Regions from separate parts of the Ensifer sp. 22460 genome, predicted to be linked through region 1. Evidence: predicted binding sites of a transcription regulator. Region 1 holds the regulator's gene; each other region holds the start of a gene.
The links. Region 1 encodes PhoB, which activates phosphate uptake and scavenging genes when phosphate is short. Its sites were predicted from a motif close to TGTCATNNANCTGTCAT; they were not measured.

Region 1 (5,450 bases):
TACCACTTGCCTTCCGCACTGCTTCGGCGGCGCGCTCGATGCGTGCGAGGCCCTCGCGTGCTTCCTCCGCCGTCACCGTCAACGGCGGCAGCAGGCGCAACACGTTGTCGCCGGCCGGCACGGCCAGGAGCTTCTCGGCGCGGATCTCCTTCAGGAGATCCGCCGAGGGGCCCTTTACCTTGATGCCCAGCATCAGGCCATCGCCGCGGATATCTTCGATGATATCGGGATAGCGATCCTTCAGCGAAGCAAGACCCTGGCGGAAGACGAGCGCGACGTCGCGCACATGGGCGAGGAAGCCATCAGCGAGGATGACGTCGAGCACGGCGTTGCCGACGGCCATCGCCAGCGGATTGCCGCCATAGGTCGAGCCATGCGTGCCCGCCACCATGCCGGCTGCCGCCTCTTCCGTCGCCAGGCAAGCGCCGAGCGGGAAGCCGCCGCCGATGCCCTTGGCAACGGCCATGATATCCGGGCGGATGCCCGTCCACTCATGGGCAAAAAGCTTGCCGGTGCGGCCGACGCCGGTCTGAACCTCGTCGAGGATCAGGAGCAGGCCGAATTCGTCGCAGAGGGCGCGCAGTTCCTGCATGAATTCCTTGGTCGCGGGACGGATGCCGCCCTCGCCCTGGATCGGCTCGATCAGGATCGCGGCGGTCTCCTCGGTGATCGCATTCTTGACGGCCGCGATGTCGCCGAACGGAACCTGGTAGAACCCTGGGGCCTTTGGCCCGAAACCTTCAATGTACTTTTGCTGACCACCGGCGGCGATCGTCGCGATCGTGCGACCGTGGAACGCGCCCTCGAAGGTGATGATGTGAAACTTCTCCGGCTGGCCTTTGGCGAAGTGGTACCGCCGCGCCGTCTTGATCGCGCATTCCAGCGCTTCCGCACCGGAATTGGTGAAGAAGACCCGATCGGCAAAGGTGACGGCCGCCAAGCGGCGTCCAAGACTTTCCTGACCGGGAACTTCGTAAAGGTTGGAAAGGTGCCAGACCTTCTCGGCCTGCGCCTTCAGCGCCTCGACGAGATGCGGATGCGCGTGGCCGAGCGAGTTCACGGCAACGCCGGCGGCGAAGTCGAGATAGCGCGAGCCGTCTTCGGCGATCAGCCAGACGCCCTCTCCTCGCTCGAAACGCAACGGCGCGCGCATGTAGGTATCGTAAAGCGGCGTGGTTGCAGTCATGCGAGGCTCTCCTTACTCCAGTCGGCATCGGTCCCGCTGCTTCATGCGGCCCGATAAAAATCAAAAATGCCGCCTTTCGGCGGCGCAGGCACTATTCCTATTTCGCGCCGCAATGTCAATAAAACCAAGCCTTGCAGTGCAACAGAGAAGCCCGTTTCCCGGCGGCGAAAAAATCGCCCGGAAGGGCTTGCAAAAATGCAACGCCAGCCGAGCAAGTTGGGGAAAACTACGAAATCGATTCGGCGTGAATCCCGGGACTCTTGCCACGGAGTCCGACGGTCAGTACGTTAACATTCAATTACTAGACGCATGCGGCGGACCTAGTCACCAAAAGAGTTATCGCGTTTGCAACCTCGGGATTCAACCGGGGTGCGGTGAGGGATTCTGCCATCCCCAACGCTGAGAACGGAGAGTGCAGAAATGAACTGGACTGACGAGCGGGTGGAGAAACTGAAGAAGCTTTGGTCCGAGGGCCTGAGCGCAAGCCAGATCGCGGCACAGCTCGGCGGCGTCAGCCGTAACGCTGTCATCGGCAAGGTTCATCGCCTGAGCCTTCCAGGCCGCGCCAAAGCCGGCGGCAGCACCACTGCGGCGACCCGCCCGAAGCGGCCGACCTCGGCGCCGCGCGCTCCGAACTACGCCTCGCGCGTTTCGACCCGCACCGTTGCCCGTCCGTCCGGCGCCACCGTTCTCAAGGAGGAGATCGAAGTCGATCTCGTTGCCGAGCAGGATTTCAGCATCCAGACCGACGTGGTCGTGCCAATGTCGCGCCGCCTCGAGCTGACCCAGCTCACCGAACGCACCTGCAAGTGGCCGATCGGCGACCCGCTGAAGGAAGAGTTCCATTTCTGCGGCAACGATTCCCCGGAAGCTTCGCCCTATTGCAGCTTCCATGCGCGGCTTGCCTACCAGCCGTCCGCCGAGCGCCGTCGGATGCGCTAAGGATCCGCACAGGACCAAAACGAAAGGGGCCGATCGGCCCCTTTTTTATTGACTTTTGTTTGCCCTTCTCAGCTTTCGAGCGAGTAGCCGGCGCCGCGCACGGTGCGGATGACATCAGGCATGGTCGAGAAGTTCAGCGCCTTGCGCAGGCGGCCGACATGCACGTCGACGGTCCGCTCGTCGACATAGATGTCGTGGCCCCAGACGCCGTCCAGCAACTGCGAGCGCGAGAAGACACGGCCCGGAGAGGACATCAGGAACTCCAGCAGGCGGAACTCTGTCGGCCCCAGGCGAACTTCGCGGCTGCGGCGATGGACGCGATGGGTTTCCCGGTCGAGCTCGATGTCGCCGCAGCGCAGCAGCGTCGAGAGAACTTCGGGCTTCGCCCGGCGGAGCATCGCCTTGACGCGGGCCATCAGCTCCGGCGTGGAGAAGGGCTTGACCACATAGTCGTCGGCACCGGTCGCCAGACCGCGAACGCGCTCGCTTTCCTCGCCGCGCGCCGTCAGCATGATGATCGGCAACCGCTCCGTCTCCGGGCGCTGGCGCAGCCTACGGCAAAGCTCGATGCCGGAGACGCCCGGCAACATCCAGTCGAGGATCAGAAGGTCGGGCAGGCGTTCCTGTAGCCGGATCTCCGCCTCGTCACCCCTGAGGATCGTATCGACGTCGAAGCCTTCAGCTTCCAGATTGTAACGCAGCAGGACGCTCAGCGCCTCTTCGTCTTCGACCACGGCGATTTTTGGCAACATCAGGTAACGTCTCCTTACCGCGAGCGCCGTGCGGGTCCAGCGGACCGGCCGGCACTCAGACACTCTAAATCTGGAGCACCCCCGCCAATTTCAAAGGCGGTGCGAAAAGCCGCATGCTTCAGATGCAGGAATTCGGGGCCGCGACCGAAGCCGCGACCGGATGATATTCATGGGGCACGCATTGCGAACGGCGCGTTTAACGCCAGAGCGGGATGAGGAAAAGTGTATGCGGTTGTCCCCCCCGCATCCCGCTCCAACCTTCTAGTCGTTGACCGAGCCCAACGTCGACGTGTTGTCATCCTTCGGGCGCTCACCTTCCGGCTGGGCACCCGTCGCCATGTAATAGATCGTCTCGGCGATGTTGGTCGCGTGGTCGCCGATACGCTCGATGTTCTTGGCGCAGAACAGAAGATGCGTGCAGGGCGTGATATTGCGCGGATCTTCCATCATGTAGGTGAGCAACTCGCGGAACAGCGAGGTGTAGATCGCATCGATCTCCTCGTCGCGTTCGCGAATGCTGTTGGCCTTTTCCGGCGAACGCGACGCATAGACGTCGAGCACTTCCTTGAGCTGCACCAGAGCGAGTTCGGCGAGATGCTCGAGACCGCGGGCGAGCTTGCGCGGGATGCCCGAACCGGCAACCGCGATCACGCGCTTGGCAGTGTTCTTGCCGAGGTCGCCGACACGCTCCAGGTCGGAGGCGATGCGGATCGACCCCATGATCTCGCGAAGGTCGGCGGCGACCGGCTGGCGCTTGGCGATCGTGACAATCGCCTTCTCGCCGATCTGGCGCTCGGCATCATCGAGAACGGTGTCGTCCGAGATTACCTTTTGCGCCAGCGCCAGGTCGGAATTGACCAGGGCGCGGACGGATTCGGCGACCATCTGCTCGGCGAGACCGCCCATTTCCGAGATGCGGCGCGTCAGGTACTTCAGTTCTTCGTCATAGGCGGACATGATATGCATGGACATGATCGTCGATCCTTACAGGCGCTTTCCAGTGACTGTTGCAGCCGTGATTGGCCTCAGCCGAAGCGGCCCATGATGTAATCCTGGGTGCGCTGGTCATCCGGATTGGTGAACATCTTGTCGGTGTCGTTCTCCTCGACGAGATTGCCGAGGTGGAACATGGCGGTGCGCTGCGACACGCGGGCGGCCTGCTGCATCGAGTGGGTCACGATGACGATCGTGAAGTTCGTGCGCAGTTCGTGGATGAGTTCCTCGACCTTGGCGGTCGCGATCGGGTCGAGTGCCGAGCAGGGCTCGTCCATCAGGATGACTTCCGGGCTGACGGCAACAGCGCGTGCGATGCAAAGGCGCTGCTGCTGACCACCGGAGAGGCCGGTGCCCGGCTCCTGCAGGCGGTCCTTCACCTCGTTCCACAAACCTGCCTTCTGCAGGCTGGTCTCGACCACATCGTCAAAGTCCGCCTTGGTGCGGGCAAGTCCGTGGATGCGCGGACCGTAGGCGACGTTGTCGTAGATCGACTTCGGGAACGGGTTCGGCTTCTGGAAGACCATGCCGACGCGGGCGCGCAGCTCGACCACGTCAATGGTCGGGTCGTAGATGTCGTCCTCATCGAGCGTGATCTTGCCGGTCACACGGCAGTTCTCGATGGTGTCGTTCATGCGGTTCAGCGTGCGCAGGAAGGTCGACTTGCCGCAGCCCGACGGACCGATCAGCGCCGTTACCGTGTTCTCGCGGATGTTGAGGTTGACGTCGAAAAGCGCACGCTTCTCGCCGTAGTAGACCGACACATCCTTGCCGATCATCTTGAAGGGAACCGTGTTCATTTTCTGATCCAAGGCTTTCTCGACCGCTGCTTCTGACATGATGTTCATAGTAATTACCTCACTACCAACGGCGCTCAAAGCGACGTCGCAACAGAATGGCGCCAAGGTTCATGACGACGAGGAAGATGAGAAGAATGATGATCGCGCCGGAGGTGCGCTCGACGAAGGCGCGTTCCGCCTCGTTGGCCCACATGTAGATCTGCACCGGCAGCGCTGTCGACGGCTCCATCGGCGAACCGGGATAGTCGACGACGAAGGCGACCATGCCGATCAGCAGGAGCGGCGCGGTTTCGCCAAGCGCGTGGGCAAGACCGATAATCGTACCGGTCAGAATGCCCGGCATGGCCAGCGGCAGAACGTGGTGGAAGATGGTCTGCATCTTCGAGGCACCGAGACCGAGCGCCGCCGAACGGATGGACGGCGGAACCGCCTTCAAGGCCGCGCGGGTGGCGATGATGATCGTCGGCAGGGTCATCAGCGTCAGCACGAAACCGCCGACGACGGCCGCCGAACGCGGCATGCCGGCAAAGTTGATGAAGACGGCGAGACCCAACAGACCGTAGACGATCGACGGAACGGCCGCGAGGTTGTTGATGTTGACCTCGATCAGGTCGGTGAGCCGGTTCTTCGGAGCGAACTCTTCGAGATAGATCGAGGCGGCAACGCCGATCGGCAACGACAGCAGGAGCACGATCAGCATCATGTAGAACGAGCCGAGGGCGGCAACGCCGACGCCCGCCGCTTCAGGACGGCTGGAGGCGCCGAAGGTGAAGATGC
Region 2 (5,450 bases), on a different contig from region 1:
GCAGGCGTTCAAGAACTTCCGCGTCGTGCCGCCCGGCACCGGCATCTGTCACCAGGTCAATCTAGAATATCTGGGCCAGACCGTCTGGACCCGTGAAGAAGACGGCGAAATCACCGCCTACCCGGATACCTGCGTCGGCACCGACAGCCACACCACCATGATCAACGGCCTTGGCGTTCTCGGCTGGGGCGTTGGCGGTATCGAAGCTGAAGCCGCGATGCTCGGCCAGCCGGTCTCCATGCTTCTGCCTGAGGTCATCGGCTTCAAGCTGACGGGCAAGCTGAAAGAGGGCGTCACCGCGACCGACCTCGTGCTCATGGTCGTTCAGATGCTGCGCAAGAAGGGCGTGGTTTCGAAGTTCGTCGAATTCTTCGGCCCGGGCCTCGACAACATGACGCTCGCTGACCGTGCGACCATCGGCAACATGGGTCCGGAATACGGCGCGACCTGCGGCTTCTTCCCGGTCGACAGCGAAACCATCAACTACCTCACCATGTCCGGCCGCGAAGAGCAGCGCATTTCGCTCGTCGAAGCCTATTCCAAGGCCCAGGGCATGTGGCGCGACGGTGACGGCTCGGAGCTTGTCTTTACCGACACGCTGGAACTCGACCTCGGCGACGTCGTTCCCGCTATGGCTGGTCCGAAGCGTCCAGAAGGCCGCATCCCGCTCGAAAGCATCGCATCCGGTTTCGCAACCGCGCTCGAAGGCGACTACAAGAAGCCGGGCCAGCTTTCGAACCGCTACGCCGTCGATGGCACCGACTTCGATCTCGGCCATGGCGACGTTGCCATCGCTGCGATCACGTCGTGCACCAACACCTCCAACCCGTCGGTGCTGATTGCAGCCGGCCTGCTCGCCCGCAACGCGGTTGCCAAGGGCCTGAAGTCCAAGCCGTGGGTCAAGACCTCGCTGGCACCGGGATCGCAGGTCGTCGGTGAATACCTCGCCAAGTCGGGCCTGCAGAAGGACCTCGACGCGCTCGGCTTCAACCTCGTCGGCTTCGGCTGCACCACCTGCATCGGCAACTCCGGTCCGCTGCCGGCCCCGATCTCGAAGACGATCAACGACAAGGGCCTGATTGCTGCCGGCGTTCTCTCCGGCAACCGCAACTTCGAAGGCCGTATCTCGCCGGACGTTCAGGCGAACTACCTCGCCTCGCCGCCGCTCGTCGTTGCCTATGCACTCGCCGGTACGGTCCAGAAGGACCTGACCAACGAACCGCTCGGCGAAGACAAGGACGGCAACCCGGTGTTCCTCAAGGACATCTGGCCGACCTCCAAGGAAATCCAGGAGTTCATCTTCAAGTACGTCACCCGTGAACTCTACGCGACCAAGTATGCCGACGTCTTCAAGGGCGACGAAAACTGGCAGGCCGTTCAGGTTCCTCCGGGCCAGACCTACGCCTGGGACGATGGTTCGACCTACGTGCAGAACCCGCCCTACTTCGTCGGCATGGGCAAGTCCGGCTCCGGCATCTCCGACATCAAGGGCGCGCGCGTCCTCGGCCTGTTCGGCGACAAGATCACCACCGACCACATCTCGCCGGCCGGTTCGATCAAGGCAGCCTCGCCGGCTGGTGCCTACCTCATCGGTCATGGCGTCGGCGTTGCCGACTTCAACCAGTACGGTACGCGTCGCGGCAACCATGAGGTGATGATGCGCGGCACCTTTGCCAACATCCGCATCCGCAACCACATGCTCGGCCCGAACGGCAAGGAAGGTGGCTACACCATCCACTATCCGTCGAAGGAAGAGATGTCGATCTACGACGCCGCCATGCAGTACAAGGAAGAGGGCGTTCCGCTCGTCATCTTCGCCGGCGTCGAGTACGGCAACGGTTCGTCGCGCGACTGGGCTGCGAAGGGCACCAACCTGCTCGGCGTCAAGGCCGTCGTCGCGCAGTCCTTCGAGCGTATCCACCGCTCGAACCTGGTCGGCATGGGCGTCATCCCCTTCGTCTTCGAAGAGGGCACGACCTGGGAATCGCTGGGCCTCAAGGGCGATGAAATCGTCACCATCGACAACCTCGCCAATGTCCAGCCGCGCGAAAAGCGCGTTGCCAAGGTCACCTATGGCGACGGCAGCGTGAAGGAAATTCCGCTGATCTGCCGGATCGATACGCTGGACGAAGTGACCTACGTCAACAACGGCGGCATTCTGCAGACGGTTCTGCGCGACCTCGCCGCCTGATCGCCAGACCATCGCGAAGCATTGGAGTCGGGACGCCGAGAGGCGACCCGGCTCTTTCTTTGGTTGTCAAATCCCAAAACGTCCCAACACAAGTCTGTGCTCACCCGCCACCTCACTCCAACGTGACTTCCCGTTGATGCGTGGCCGGCGTATGTAATGAACTCCCCCATAAGGAGTAGGCCGACGGCCCCCAACGAAGTGACGCCATGACATCCGCAGACCGTTCTTTCATTCGCCCTTTTGCACTGGCTTTCGGGCTGTTCGCAGCCGCTGGTGCACCGGCCGGGGCACAGGACGGACAGGTGATCAAAGGCGTCGTGGAACTATTCACCAGCCAGGGCTGTTCCTCCTGCCCGCCGGCTGATGCGGCGCTGAAGGCGCTTGTCGATGGCGGTGATGTCGTGGCGCTCGCCTACCATGTCGACTACTGGAACTATCTCGGTTGGGCCGACACACTGGCCTCCAAGGAAAATACCGAACGGCAATATGCCTATGCCCGGATGCTCGGTCGCAATGGCGTCTATACGCCCCAGGCGATCCTGAACGGGCGCGACCATGTCAACGGCGGCAATCTTCAGGCGATCAAAACGCGGCTGGAGACAATGAAGGCCGAAGGCAAGGGGCTTGCCGTTCCCGTCGAGGCGAAGATTGAGGGCGAAGAAATCCAGATCAACGTCGGTAGCGGCATCGGCAAGGCGAACGTCGTCGTCGTCTATTTCGACCGCGCGAAAGTGGTGAAGATGGAGAAGGGGGAGAACAGCGGCAAGGAAATCCCCTACTGGCATGCCGTGCGCGACATTCAGACGATCGGCATGTGGGACGGAAAGCCGGCAACCTTCACCCTTCCCGCAACGGTTCTGACCGAGCGCCCCGGCAACAGCGGCTGTGCCGTTCTCTTGCAATCGATGAAGGACAAGGAAACGCCGGGCGCGATCATCGGCGCCACGACCGTGCTCGCCGGCCCGCAAGGCAAATTGTAAGCGGGCGCGGCGCAAGGGGGTGGTTCGGCCCGGCAGCATCGAGGGGCTGGGGCTGAGGGTTCGAAGTTACCGGACCGAACCGGCCATGGCTGCGTTCGGTGAACTCCCGCAGCATGACGACCTGACCGGACATACGGTGGCAACGACTCTGTCCGTCAGCGCTCGCGAGTTTTGCGGTGAATTGGGGCGGCGATTTGACTGAAATGGGGCAGAGGTAAGAAATGCCCTCTTCGTCCAACGGCTTCCGGCTTGCTTTTCGGCTCACGTCAGGCACACTGTTATCGTTCTGTCACAACAGAAGGCCGGATTGCCGATGACCGATGAGCCGGATTTGCCGCAAGGCGAGGCGCGCCATCAGCGCGAGACCACTTCCGAAGTGGTCGTCCATCTTCACGAATACAAGAACGCCAAGAACCCTCCCCCCATCACTTTCCATCGCCGCGAACTGGACCAGATCCTTTGGGTGTATGGTCGAATGGTCGGCGAAGGCGAGTGGCGGGACTACGCCATCGACCACCTGAAGGACCGCGCGGTCTTCTCGGTGTTCAAGCGTTCGGGAGAAATGCCGCTCTACCGGATCGAGAAGAACCCAAAGCTGTCGACGAAACAGGGCGCCTATAGCGTGCTGAACATTCACGGCACGATCCTGAAACGCGGCCACGAGCTCGCCCAGGTGCTCAAGGTGTTCGACAAGGTCCTGAAGCTGGTGGAAACCTGAAGCATGCCGCGCAAAGGTGTGCAGCGGTTTTGCGATAACGACATGCGAAATATCAGAAACTTGAAGCGCCGGGAGCGGACCTGAAAGATCGCGAAGCGCCTTAAGACCTGATCCGCACCGGCGGTCCCGGTGAGATGCGCGGCGACCTCTTCCGACCCAGGGCTTTGACCTGCCCCGGGACGGACGACTGCAATCAGCGCATGTCGGGCGCCCATGAGGCGGCGATCAGTTCTGATAGAGCGTGTCTGGATAGACGTCTTCCGGCGGATCGCTCGTCTGGCCCTCGCCAAGCGCGAGCTGCATGATCGCCGTGTCGAGCCAACGGCCATGTTTGAAGCCGGTCGCTTTCATAGTGCCCTGATGCTCGAAGCCGAGCGAGCTGTGTACGGCGATCGATGCCGGGTGGGCACCGCCGATCACCGCAACCATCTGCCGGAAGCCGAGCTCGGTGCAACGACGAATCAGTTCGACGAGCAGCGCCTTGCCAGCACCCTTGCCGCGCGCTTCCGGCGCCAGGTAGATCGAATCCTCGACCAGAAAGCGATAGGCCGTGCGCGTCCGGAAGGCGGACGCATAGGCATAGCCGACGATCGATCCGCTGCCATCGCATGCGACCACATAGGGGTAGCCGTTGCCGATGATCGTCTCGAAGCGGTTTCGCATCTCCGCTTCGGAAGGAGGTTCGATCTCATAGGTGGCGACGCCGTTCAGAACGGATTCGCGGTAGATCGCGGCGATGGCAGGAAGGTCGGCCAAGGTGGCGTCACGCAGACTCAGGGACATGGCGGTAAACTGCATCTCGAGGTTTCGTCGTCCTTCACTCCCATGGGGGCCGGGACGCGATCAACTGTTTCCGGCAACAAAAAAGGCGGCCGAAGCCGCCTTTTCCGCTATTCGTTTCAAGCTTAGTTGTTCCGGTTGCCCATGAACTGCAGCAGGAACATGAACAGGTTGATGAAGTCGAGGTAGAGCGTCAGCGCGCCCATGATCGCCTTGCGGCCGGCAACGGTGCTGTCATCGGCTTCGTAGTACATTTCCTTGATCTTCTGCGTGTCGTAGGCGGTGAGGCCAGCGAAGATCAGAACACCGATCACGGAGATCGCGAAGCCGAGGGCCGACGAAGCAAGGAAGATATTGACGATCGACGCAATGATCAGGCCGAAGAGGCCCATGATCAGGAACGTGCCGAAGCCAGACAGGTCCTTCTTGGTCGTGTAGCCGTAGAGCGACAGAGCGCCGAACGAAGCGGCCGTGACGAAGAACGTCTGCACGATGCTCTGGCCGGTGAAAACCAGGAAGATCGACGACAGCGACAGGCCCATCAGGGCGGCGTAGATCCAGAACGTCGTCTGTGCTGCGGAGACGCTCATCGAATTAATGCGGAAGCTCATGAAGAAGACCATCGCCAGCGGCGCCAGCATCACGACCCACTTCAGGGGCGAAGCGTAGATGAGCTGGGCGAATGCCGGATTGGAGGCGGCAAGCGCATAGGTTCCGTAAGCTGCCACGCCGGTGATCGCCAAGCCCAGGGCCATCAGGTTGTAGACCTTCAGCATGTACG
Region 3 (5,450 bases), on a different contig from region 1:
ATCTTCCCAGGTCGCGATCATGACCTCGCCGACCGGCGCGAATATGCGCTGGAACAGCGGCACCCGCTCCTTGCCTTCATCGGGCGAACGCAGTTCTGCCGGCAAGGCGTCGAGCAGCTCGACATAGCGCTGCCCGCCGTCGGCGAAGTGAACGTCATCTCTGGACGGCCCGACGACACGGGTCACGAAGCGGCGGATGATCCAGGCCCCGGCCGTATCCATCGCGGTCACGCCGGACAGGTCGAACTGAGCGGCGCTGTCACCCTTGCGCGCGAGCTGGTCCAGCTTCGCCGCCATCGCCTCGGCTGTTTCATGCCGCCAGACGCCGGTGAAGACATAGCTTCGCTCGCCACCACTTTCGGCCAGCGCGACATCAGCGGTCATCTTGCGGGCAGGTTGCGACACGTGGCTTCTGTTTTCCCGAATTTCTACTGCATAGTTCCCTGGATCGGGGTCGGTCTCAGGACAAATTTATGCAGCGGGCCTAAAGTGTTACAGCGAACTTTGCGCATCTCAACGCGCGTCGCCGTAAAGATTCGTAAATCCTTACACCGTCATAACCGCTCGTATCGTTGCTGTCACCCGAACCTTCGACCGGTGGCGATACCAGCCCTTCAGAATGCAGGCCGGAGACGTTTTCATGTCACTTTCTCTCGATGCAGCGGTGGAACATTTCCCGATCGCAGGCACCTTTACGATCTCGCGCGGCTCCAAGACGACGGCGAGCGTCGTTACTTGCCGAATCAGTGACGGCCCCCACACCGGTTCCGGCGAGTGCGTGCCCTACGGCCGCTACGGTGAAACGATCGATTCAGTGTTGGCCGAGATCGCTTCCATTCGCCCGCGCATCGAGGCTGGTCTGACCCGTGTCGAACTGCAGCGCCAGATGAAACCAGGCGCCGCACGAAATGCCGTCGATTGCGCATTGTGGGACCTGGAGGCCAAACAGAAAAACAAGCCTGTTCATGCGCTTGCGGGCATAGCCTCACCCGACGCACTGACCACCGCCTACACGTTATCGCTCGCCGAGCCAGACACCATGCGCGAACAGGCGGCGAAATATGCCCACCGCGCACTTCTTAAGATCAAGGTCGGCACACCGGACGATGCCGCGCGTATCCGCGCCGTTCGGGCCGGCGCGCCTGAGAGCCGCATCATCCTCGATGCCAATGAGGGTTGGACGCCCGAAACCCTCGCCTATCACTTCGCAATCTGCGCCGAAGAGCGGATCGACCTGATCGAACAACCGCTGCCCGCCGGGCGCGACGATGCGCTGGCGACGATTGCCCGCCCCGTACCCATTTGTGCGGATGAAAGCGTGCACGCGACCGAGGACCTCGCCGCGCTCGTCGGCCGCTACGACGCGGTCAACATCAAGCTCGACAAGACCGGCGGCCTTACCGAAGCGCTACGCATGCGTGATGAGGCCGTGTCCCTCGGCCTTAAGGTCATGGTCGGTTGCATGGTCGGCAGTTCGCTGGCGATGGCCCCGGCGATCCTGGTGGCCCAGGGCGCCGATTTCGTCGATCTCGACGGGCCGCTGCTGCTCGCCGAAGACCGCACACCCGGCCTGCGCTACGAGGCTTCGCTGGTCTTCCCGCCGGAGCCGCGCCTCTGGGGCTGAAGATACCAGGCGGCGACCGCAAAGCAGCAGCCGGCAAAGGCGACGACCGACATCGAATAGAACCCCTTCACCCCGTACCAGGCGTAGAAGTAGCCCGATAGGAACGTCAAGATCGCGGTGAAGATGCCGGTGTAGAAGAAGTAGAGCCCCTGGGCGGACGCTTCCTGGGATTCCACCACCCGCTCGACGAGCTTGTGCTGCATGCCGGTGTGCATGATCGCATAGGTGAAGGCGTGGAAGCACTGGAGGATGAAGTAGCCGCTGAAACCGAGATCCATCGGGAAGATGATCCAGCGCACCACGGCGAGCGAACAGCCCGACAGGATCATCACCCAGACGCTGAAACGGCGGCTGATCGCCTTGGCGAAGATGAACATCGTCACTTCGGCGGCCACGCCCGCGCTCCAGAGCAGGCCGATCTCGGTGCCGCTGTAGCCGATGTGCTGCCAGTAGATCGCCGAGAAGGCAAAAAGCATCGCGTGGCTGGCATTCACCAGCGTCACACCGATCAGGAGCAGCTGCAGGTCGAGCTGCTTGAGCGACTTCGGCGGCGGCTCGGTGAGCGCGGTGATCGGCGATGGCCGGCGCGGCTTGCCGACACGCGGCGCCGCATAGGCCATGGCAATCGTCAGGCCGAAACCGATCGCCATCGCCGGCAGCACCATGTCGCTGCCGAATATGCCGACCATCCAGCCGCCGAGCATGGTTGCGCCGATGAAGGCGACCGAGCCCCAGAGCCGCATATGGGCGTAGTCGAAGCCCCAGCGGCGGACGCCAGAAAGCGCGATCGCCTCGACGATCGGCACATAGGGCGAATAGACCGCCGATTGCAGCGTGTAGATGACCAGCACCGGCCAGAAGTCGCGAAAGTAAAACAACACCAGGGCGGTCGCGAGCGCCAGGAAACCGGACCAGATCAGCACGATCGTCCGCTCGCCGAGGCGGTCGGCGATGACGCCGGCGATCGGCGCGGTGATGACGCGCACGAACATCGGCAGCGCCAGCACGACGCCGATCTCGAAGTCGCTCATCGAGAGCGTGCTGAGCCACATCGGAAAATACGGCATCGCGAAGCCGTTGACGATCAACGGCGCGCAGAAGAGCAAGGCGATGCGAAGCGCGAAATGGCGCGGCGGAGGGCCCACGGATGCGGGCGCTGAGGAGGGAATCATCGGCTGACCTGATGGCTGTGCTCAATCTCTAGCACAGCCCTGGCATGCCTCGCCATAACCTAGTTTTCGCGACAGGAGGTGACCTGTCGCTCTCCGGTTACGCAGCGCGCTGTGTCAGCAATTGGGCAAGCAGCTTGTCGGCTTCACCAGAGGCTTCGCCCTCAAGCGCGCCACCGCGCATCTGATGCCAGGTGATGAGTTCCATCGTGCCATCATGGTGCTCGGCGATCGCCGTGCAGCTTTCCACCCAGTCACCGGTATTGATGTAGCGGATATCGCCGATGTCCTCGATGACGGCATGGTGGATGTGGCCGCAGATCACCCCTTGAGCGTCGTGGCGGCGGGCTTCCTCGGCAACCACCTTCTGGAATTCGCCGATGAAGTTGACGGCGTGCTTCACCTGGAGCTTGGCCCAGGAGGAGAACGACCAGTAGGGCATGCCGAGGCGGCGGCGGATGGCGGCCAGGCCGATATTGATGGCGATCGCCGTGTCATAGGCCCAGTCGCCGAGATAGGCGAGCACACGGGCATTGCGGACCACGACGTCGAATTCGTCGCCGTGCAGCACCAAATAGTTACGGCCGTCGGCACCCTCGTGCATGTAGCGCTGCGCCACCTCGATGCCGCCGAAGTGCACGCCGGGAAAATCGCGCAGGAACTCGTCGTGATTGCCGGGGATGTAGACGATGCGGGTGCCCTTGCGGGCCTTGCGCAGAAGCTTCTGGACGACGTCGTTGCAGTTCTGCGGCCAGTACCAGCTGCGCTTCAGCCTCCAGCCGTCGACGATGTCGCCGACCAGCACGATCGTCTCCGCTTCGTGATGCCGCAGGAAATCGAGCAGGAAGTCCGTCTTGGCGGCCTTCGACCCGAGATGGACGTCGGAGATGAACAACGTCCTGAGCTTTCGTACGGAGTTGTCTTGCTGCGCCGTCATGCCAGCCTCGTCTCTAGTTACGCTTCCTGCCCCCGTGAAAACCAGACTCGTGTTTCAGGAAGATGACATGAGCACCTTGCCGCCGGTCTGGCCGCCGAAATCGGCACGGCAAAACTGTACCTCGCTCCGAATTCATGCCAAAAGGCACGACCACGAATGAGGAATGTGAGAGCATGAACACGGGCGACAAGACGAAATCCCACATCGGTCCGGCCAGCGGCGACATCGACCAGCAGGCCCTTTTCTTCCACCGTTACCCGCGCCCGGGGAAGCTCGAAATCCAGCCCACCAAGCCGCTCGGCAACCAGCGCGATCTGGCACTCGCCTATTCGCCCGGCGTGGCCGCGCCATGCATCGCCATCCGCGACAACCCGGAAACGGCCGCCGACTACACGGCGCGCGCCAACCTGGTCGCGGTCATCTCCAACGGCACGGCCGTGCTCGGTCTCGGCAATATCGGGCCGCTCGCCTCCAAGCCGGTGATGGAAGGCAAGGCCGTCCTTTTCAAGAAGTTCGCCGGCATTGACGTCTTCGACATCGAGATCGACGCTTCGTCCATCGAGCGCATGGTCGACGTGATCTCGGCGCTGGAGCCGACCTTCGGCGGCATCAACCTTGAAGACATCAAGGCACCGGAATGTTTCGAGGTTGAGCGCCAGCTGCGTGAAAAGATGCAGATCCCGGTCTTCCATGACGACCAGCACGGAACGGCGATCATCGTCGCCGCCGCCATCCTCAACGGCCTGGAACTCGCCGGCAAGGATATCGCCAAGGCGAAGATCGTGACGTCGGGTGCCGGTGCGGCAGCACTCGCCTGCCTCAACCTGCTCGTCATCCTCGGCGCCAAGCGCGAGAACATCTGGGTGCACGATCTCGAGGGCCTCGTCTACAAGGGCCGCGAGGTGCTGATGGACGAGTGGAAGTCCATCTACGCCCAGGAGAGCGACAACCGCGTGCTCGCCGACAGCATCGGCGGCGCAGACGTCTTCCTCGGCCTTTCCGCTGCCGGCGTCCTGAAGCCGGAGCTGCTGGTTCAGATGGCCGAAAAGCCGCTGATCATGGCGCTTGCCAACCCGACGCCGGAAATCATGCCGGAAGAGGCCCGTGCCGCCCGCCCGGATGCGATGATCTGCACCGGCCGCTCGGACTTCCCGAACCAGGTCAACAACGTTCTGTGCTTCCCGCACATCTTCCGCGGCGCGCTCGATTGCGGCGCAAGCACGATCAACGAAGAAATGAAGATGGCGGCGGTCCGCGCCATTGCCGGCCTTGCCCGCGAGGAGCCGTCCGACGTTGCCGCCCGCGCCTATTCCGGCGAAACCCCGGTCTTCGGCCCCGACTACCTGATCCCCTCGCCCTTCGATCAGCGCCTGATCCTCAGGATCGCGCCGGCCGTCGCCAAGGCGGCCGAGGAAAGCGGCGTCGCCACCCGCCCGATCCAGGATTATGACGCCTATCTCGACAAGCTGAACCGCTTCGTATTCCGCTCGGGCTTCATCATGAAGCCGGTCTTTGCGGCCGCGAAGAACGCCCAGAAGAACCGCGTGATCTTTGCCGAAGGCGAAGACGAGCGCGTGCTGCGCGCCGCCCAGGTGCTGCTGGAAGAAAGCACGGCCCGGCCGATCCTGATCGGGCGTCCGCAGATCATCGAGACGCGCCTGCGCCGTTACGGTCTGCGCATCCGTCCGGATGTCGATTTCGAAGTGGTGAACCCCGAAGG
Region 4 (5,450 bases), on a different contig from region 1:
ATGTGTGGCAACCGGCGCCCGCACCGAGCTTGTCTATGTGTCGCCGAAATCGGGCAGGGCGGTTTGCCGCTCGGCCGGGGAGCGTTATGCGGACCGCATGCTGGCGCTGCCGGATTTCCTTTCCGCCGAAGCGCGCCGAGCTGCCGATCACGACAGCCTTGCCGCCGCTTTCCGCCTGACCGCCTTCTTCCTCCACCGCCATGTCTATGAGCCGCGCGGCCTCGACGTTTCTTCCGCGCGCGACGGCTTCGTCCATGCGGCACTCAAAGCGCTGAAAGCGCAATCCTCAGTCGCCTGATCCCCAGGAGTTATCAATGTATCAAGAACTTTATCCCGGCATGTCCGTATCCGGTATCGGCGTGCTGTCGCTCGACCGCGTCGCCCGCGACGGCGGTCTCAAGGCGATGCAGGACTTGCTGAGCGGCGAGCTGCCGGCGCCGCCGATGTCGAAGACACTGAAGTTCGGACTGAGCGAAGTCGAAGACGGCCGGGTGGTCTTCAAGGGATTTCCGACCGAGGAACATCTCAATCCGCTCGGCACGGTGCATGGCGGATGGACGGCGACGATCATGGACTCGGCGCTCGGCTGCGCGGTTTTCACCACGGTGAAACCCGGCGAGGCCTATACGACTGTCGAATTCAAGGTCAACCTCGTCCGGCCGTTGCTGCCGGGCATGGGCGAGGTTTTCTGCGAGGGGCGCATCGTGCATCGCGGCCGAACGATTGCGACTTCGGAAGCCTGGCTTCGCGATGGAAACGGCAAGCTGCTGGCCCACGGCACCGAAACCTGCGCGATCTTCCCGATCGACAATCTGCGGCGTTAAAAGCAATTTCAGGAAAAGTGCGAAGCGGTTTTCCGTCCGGAATTGCGTCGCTTCAAATACAATTTCAGGAAAAGTGCGAAGCGGTTTCCGTCCGGAATTGCGGCGTGAAAACAACTCCAGAAACAAACGCCGCGCGACAGTGCGCGGCGTTCTTCTTTGCGATCGCAGCTCTTGTCAGCCGATACGGCCGCCGCCCTGCTTGGTCACCGCAACGACGGCCGGGCGCACCGGCATATCGTCCTTGAAATCAGGCCAGCGGGTCGCCGGCGTCTCGTAGGTGGCAAGACCGGCGTCGCCCGGATGCTGGACGGCCAGGAAGAAGGTGTCCGACGTCGGGTTGAAGCACGGGCCGCACATTTCCGCGCCAACCGGCACGCGGAAGAAGAGCTTCGACGTGCCGCGGGCACTGCCGTCCGTGTCGATCGCCCAGATGCCGTCGGTCCGGCCGGTTTCCTTCTGGTTGTTGCCGTCGGTCGAAACCCAGAGGCGGCCGTCGGTGTCGATGGCGCAGTTGTCGGGCATGCCAAACCAGCCGTTCTTGGTGGTCGCCGTCGAGAACGAAGCGCCGACCTCGGCAACAGCAGGATCGCCGCACTTCAGCAGCACGTCCCAGCGGCTCTTGAGCGACGCGAAGTCGCCGTCGGTTTCGGTGATCTCGACGATGTGGCCAAAAGCGTTCTTGGCGCGCGGGTTGGCGGCGTCGACTTCTTCTGCCTTGCGCTTGGTGTTGTTGGTCAGCATCACGTAGACCTTGCCCGTCCTAGGGTTCGGCTGAACGTCCTCCGGGCGATCCATCTTGGTGGCACCGAGCGCGTCGGCGGCGAAGCGGGTGTTGATCAGCACGTCCGCCTGCGAGGCGAAGCCGTTGGCTTCGGTCAGCGGGCCTTCGCCGTGGGTAAGCGGCATCCAGGTGACGGTGCCGTCCTCGTCGAACTTGGCGACATAGAGCGTGCCTTCGTCGAAGAGGTCCATGTTGGCGGCGCGATCATCAGGGTTGAAGGTGCCCTTGGTCACGAACTTGTAGACGTAGTCGTAACGTTCGTCGTCGCCGGAATAGAGCACGACGCGCCCGTCCTTGTTGACAATCGATTCACAGCCTTCGTGCTTGTAGCGGCCGAGTGCGGTGCGCTTCTTCGGTACCGAGGTCGGATCCAGCGCGTCGACCTCGACGATCCAGCCGAAGCGATTGGCTTCGTTCGGTTCCTTGGAGACGTCGAAACGGTCGTAGAAGGAGGCCCATTCGTACTGGCCGCCCGGTGCGCCCAGGCGCTTGAGCTGCTTGTACTCCGGGTGGTCTTCGGCGAGCTCGCCGCCGAAATAGCCGTTGAAGTTTTCTTCGGCCATCATGTAGGTGCCCCAGGCGGTGACCCCGCCGGCGCAATTGTTGATCGTGCCGAACACCTTCTTTCCCGTCGGGTCGGACGGCGTCTTCAGGCGGTCATGACCGGCGGCCGGCCCGGTGATCTGCATCTCGGTGTTGACCGTGATGCGGCGATTGTTCTTGCCGTCGAGAACCGGCTGCCACTTGCCGTCGACCTTGCGGATCTCGATGATCGTGCCGCCATGGGCGGCCATTTCGATGTCGACCAGTTTCTTGGTGTACTCACCGAGAACGACCTTCTCTTCCTCGACTTCCTTGCCGTCCTTCGTCACCTTTTCCTTCACGACGCTGGCGAAGGCCGGGAACATCAGCTCGGCATTGGTATATTCGTGGTTGACGACCAGGAGGCCATGGTCGGCGCTGCCCTCAAGCGGAATGAAGCCGACATAGTCGTTGTTGTAGCCGAACAGCTTTTCCTGGGCGGCGGCCGTCTGGTTCTTCGGGTCGAACTCCGGGCTATCCGCGAAGATCTTGTCGCCCCAGCGCAGCAGGATGTCGGCATCATAACCTTCGGCGACATGGTGCTTCTCGTCGACGCCGGCTTCGATCTCGGTGAAGTCGAAGCGCGAACCTTCCTCGGCGCGTGCTTCTTCTGCAGTCAGGAGAGCCAGTGGGCTGACCGTCGTCGAAATCGCGGCAACGGCGAGCGAGCCGCCGATGAACGAGCGGCGCGAGAAACGGCGATGGATGATGTCGCCCATCGTCGGGTTGGTGGAACAGTTGTGGCCAATGTCTTCCAGCTCTTCCCTGCGTTCCGTCAGCGTCTTGAATTCGGTCTCTTCCGTCTGGCCGAGATGCTTGTCCATGATCGGGTCTCCTGGTTGAACGATGGAAACCACCGCGCCGAGACAGCGGTGTTCATCCGCCTGTATCAGTTGCTCGGTGACAGTTCTGCGACAATTCCGTGAAGAGATTACAGTGCTCGGCCGTCTATTGCATGTTTCCTTGAATCGTCACCGATTTAAGGAAACATGCCGCAATGCTGAGTGCTACAGCGACCTTTGTGCGTCTGATAAGACGCGCGGCGCTGTAGAGATTTGGCGAGCGTACAAAAGTTTGTATGGTTGCGCCGAGCACGCCGGTGCGACCGTCAGGGGAATACATGTTCGAACTCTTTGCTTTTCTTGCCTTTATCCTCGCTCTTTCCGCCTTTGCCGGCGGTCGCAAGACGGCCGAGCGGCTGGGGGCCGAAATCGCCGCGCTGAAGGCGGAGGTCGCGAGGCTGAAGACCTCGTCGGGCGAAGGCGTTCAGGCCGAAGCGACGACCGAAGACCTCGCCGCCGCGCCCGAATTGCCGGTGGAACCGGACACGGTCGAGGAGGCTGCGATCGGCTTGACCGCCGGCGCGCGCGAGGGTGCCCGGATCTTCGGCGACGCGGAGAACGCGGCGGAAGACATCGAGGGTGGCGAGACCATTGCCGCCAGCACCGAAACGCCACAGCCGGTTCCGGCTGCGGCCCGTCAGACCGAAAGCCTGGAAAGCCGCCTCGGCGCGCGTTGGGCGGTCTGGGTCGGTGGCATTGCGCTCGCGCTCGGCGGCGTCTTCATGGTCAAGTATTCGATTGATGCCGGCCTCCTGAGCCCGGCGGTTCGCCTGACGCTTGCCGCCCTGTTCGGTCTCTTGCTGATGGCAGCAGGGGAGGTCATTCGCAGGCGCGCGGTGCCTGTCATCGCCAATGAGTTCCAAAATGCGATGATCCCCGGCATCCTGACGGCGGCCGGCGCCGTCACCCTGTTCGGTGTCGCCTATGCCGCCTATGGCATCTACGGCTATATCGGCACGGGCGCGGCATTCGTTCTGCTGGCCGCGATCTCGCTGGCGACCGTTGGTCTGTCGCTGCTGCATGGGCAGGCGCTCGCCGGCCTCGGCCTGCTTGCCTCGCTCGCAACCCCGGCACTCGTCTCGAGCGACGAACCGCGCCCCTGGGTCCTCTTCGGTTTCCTCTCGGTAGTCTGGCTTGCGACTTTGCTCGCGTCGCGGCTGCGGACTTGGACGGTAGTGCCGACCCTTGCCAACGTCGGCATCGGGCTTTGGGGGCTTGCCTATATCACTGCGGCCTCGCCATTCGAACCGCTGCCGGTCGCCTTTGCGCTGTTGGTGATGATCGTCGGCATCGGCCTCGTCTGGCCAGGTGCTACGGAAGCTGCACCCGCGCCCGAAGTCCCTGAGGGTGCGCAGCGACGCGGTGCCATTGCCGGACCATGGGAAAGGCTGTTTATCCCGCCGCATGCGGCAATCTCCATTTCCGCGGCCATCGCCGCCACGGTGCTTGCGCTCCTTCTGATCAGCCCGGCGGTTTCCGCGGCGACGTATCCGGTGACGGAGTTTGCCGTTGTCATTGCTGTCCTCGCTGCCTTGGGAGCCTGGCGAGCGACGGCGGTCTATCCCGCCGTACTTTCCGCCGTCGGCGCAGTCGCCGGCGTCTGGAGCCTGACGGCGCTGAGTGGCGTGCTCGCCTATCTCGATCCCTCGCTTGCCGACGCTCTGCCGACGATCGTGCTGCCTGGCCGCACCGCCATGATCACGGCAATGCTGCTTGCGGCGCTGTTCGTGTTGCTCGGCGGCTTCGTGCTATCGCGCCGCCTCGTCACCCATCCGCATTATTCGACCCTTTGGGCCGGCATCGCCGCGGTTGTCCCGATCGCCCTGACGGCGATGTCGTTCCTGATGACCGGCAACTATGCCTTCGATCTGCCGCACGGCCTGTTCTCGCTCTTCGCCGGAGCCGCGCTGCTCGCGTTAGTGGACTGGCTTTACCGCCGCGGCGGCGAGGCGGAGGCGCGCGATATCACGGCTGGATTACTGGTCGCCGGTTCGTTCGCGTTCTTTGTCCTTGCCCTTCATGCCTGGACCGATGGGCTCGTCACCACACTTGCGATTGCCGTGCTCGGAACAGCCTATGCGCTCGCGACACGCATCCGCACCTGGCCGATCCTGCCCTGGATGACCGGTGCTGCGGCTGTGGTCGTTCTCGGGCGCATCGCCTGGGAGCCGACGATCGTCGGTGCTGGCAATCTCGGCACCACGCCTGTCTTCAACGCGCTCCTGCCGGGCTACGGCATTCCCGCCGCGCTCCTCGCCGGCTCCGCCTATTTCCTGAGATCCTGGTCGAACACACGGGTACGCAACCTCCTGCAGGCGCTCGCCAGTCTCTTCGTGCTCTTGACGCTCGCGATCCTCGTGCGTCACGCGATGAACGGCGGCGTGCTCGACAGCGCTGTGCCGACGCTCGGCGAGCAGTCGA

Region 2: ACTJKM_RS13245 (DUF2794 domain-containing protein) is a predicted target of PhoB. The motif match lies at 3,448-3,464, and genes of this name have one in related genera.
Region 3: ACTJKM_RS11990 (UDP-2,3-diacylglucosamine diphosphatase) is a predicted target of PhoB. The motif match lies at 3,782-3,798, and genes of this name have one in related genera.
Region 4: ACTJKM_RS07330 (PhoX family protein) is a predicted target of PhoB. The motif match lies at 3,088-3,104, and genes of this name have one in related genera.

Annotation. Positions count from the first base shown of each region.
Region 1 covers NZ_JBQENZ010000012.1:189,001-194,450, reverse strand. The annotation lists gene ACTJKM_RS17215 (aspartate aminotransferase family protein) at 1-1,186, opposite strand, end outside; gene ACTJKM_RS17210 (GcrA family cell cycle regulator) at 1,607-2,128, shown strand; gene phoB (phosphate regulon transcriptional regulator PhoB) at 2,197-2,880, opposite strand; gene phoU (phosphate signaling complex protein PhoU) at 3,142-3,855, opposite strand; gene pstB (phosphate ABC transporter ATP-binding protein PstB) at 3,906-4,721, opposite strand; gene pstA (phosphate ABC transporter permease PstA) at 4,735-5,450, opposite strand, start outside.
Region 2 covers NZ_JBQENZ010000009.1:24,825-30,274, reverse strand. The annotation lists gene acnA (aconitate hydratase AcnA) at 1-2,191, shown strand, start outside; gene ACTJKM_RS13250 (DUF1223 domain-containing protein) at 2,398-3,171, shown strand; gene ACTJKM_RS13245 (DUF2794 domain-containing protein) at 3,485-3,889, shown strand; gene ACTJKM_RS13240 (N-acetyltransferase family protein) at 4,115-4,672, opposite strand; gene ACTJKM_RS13235 (Bax inhibitor-1/YccA family protein) at 4,795-5,450, opposite strand, start outside.
Region 3 covers NZ_JBQENZ010000008.1:40,231-45,680, reverse strand. The annotation lists gene ACTJKM_RS12005 (ABC transporter permease) at 1-384, opposite strand, end outside; gene dgcA (N-acetyl-D-Glu racemase DgcA) at 641-1,624, shown strand; gene ACTJKM_RS11995 (MFS transporter) at 1,576-2,796, opposite strand; gene ACTJKM_RS11990 (UDP-2,3-diacylglucosamine diphosphatase) at 2,894-3,730, opposite strand; gene ACTJKM_RS11985 (NADP-dependent malic enzyme) at 3,904-5,450, shown strand, end outside.
Region 4 covers NZ_JBQENZ010000004.1:294,388-299,837, reverse strand. The annotation lists gene recO (DNA repair protein RecO) at 1-298, shown strand, start outside; gene ACTJKM_RS07335 (PaaI family thioesterase) at 315-824, shown strand; gene ACTJKM_RS07330 (PhoX family protein) at 999-3,011, opposite strand; gene ACTJKM_RS07325 (DUF2339 domain-containing protein) at 3,308-5,450, shown strand, end outside.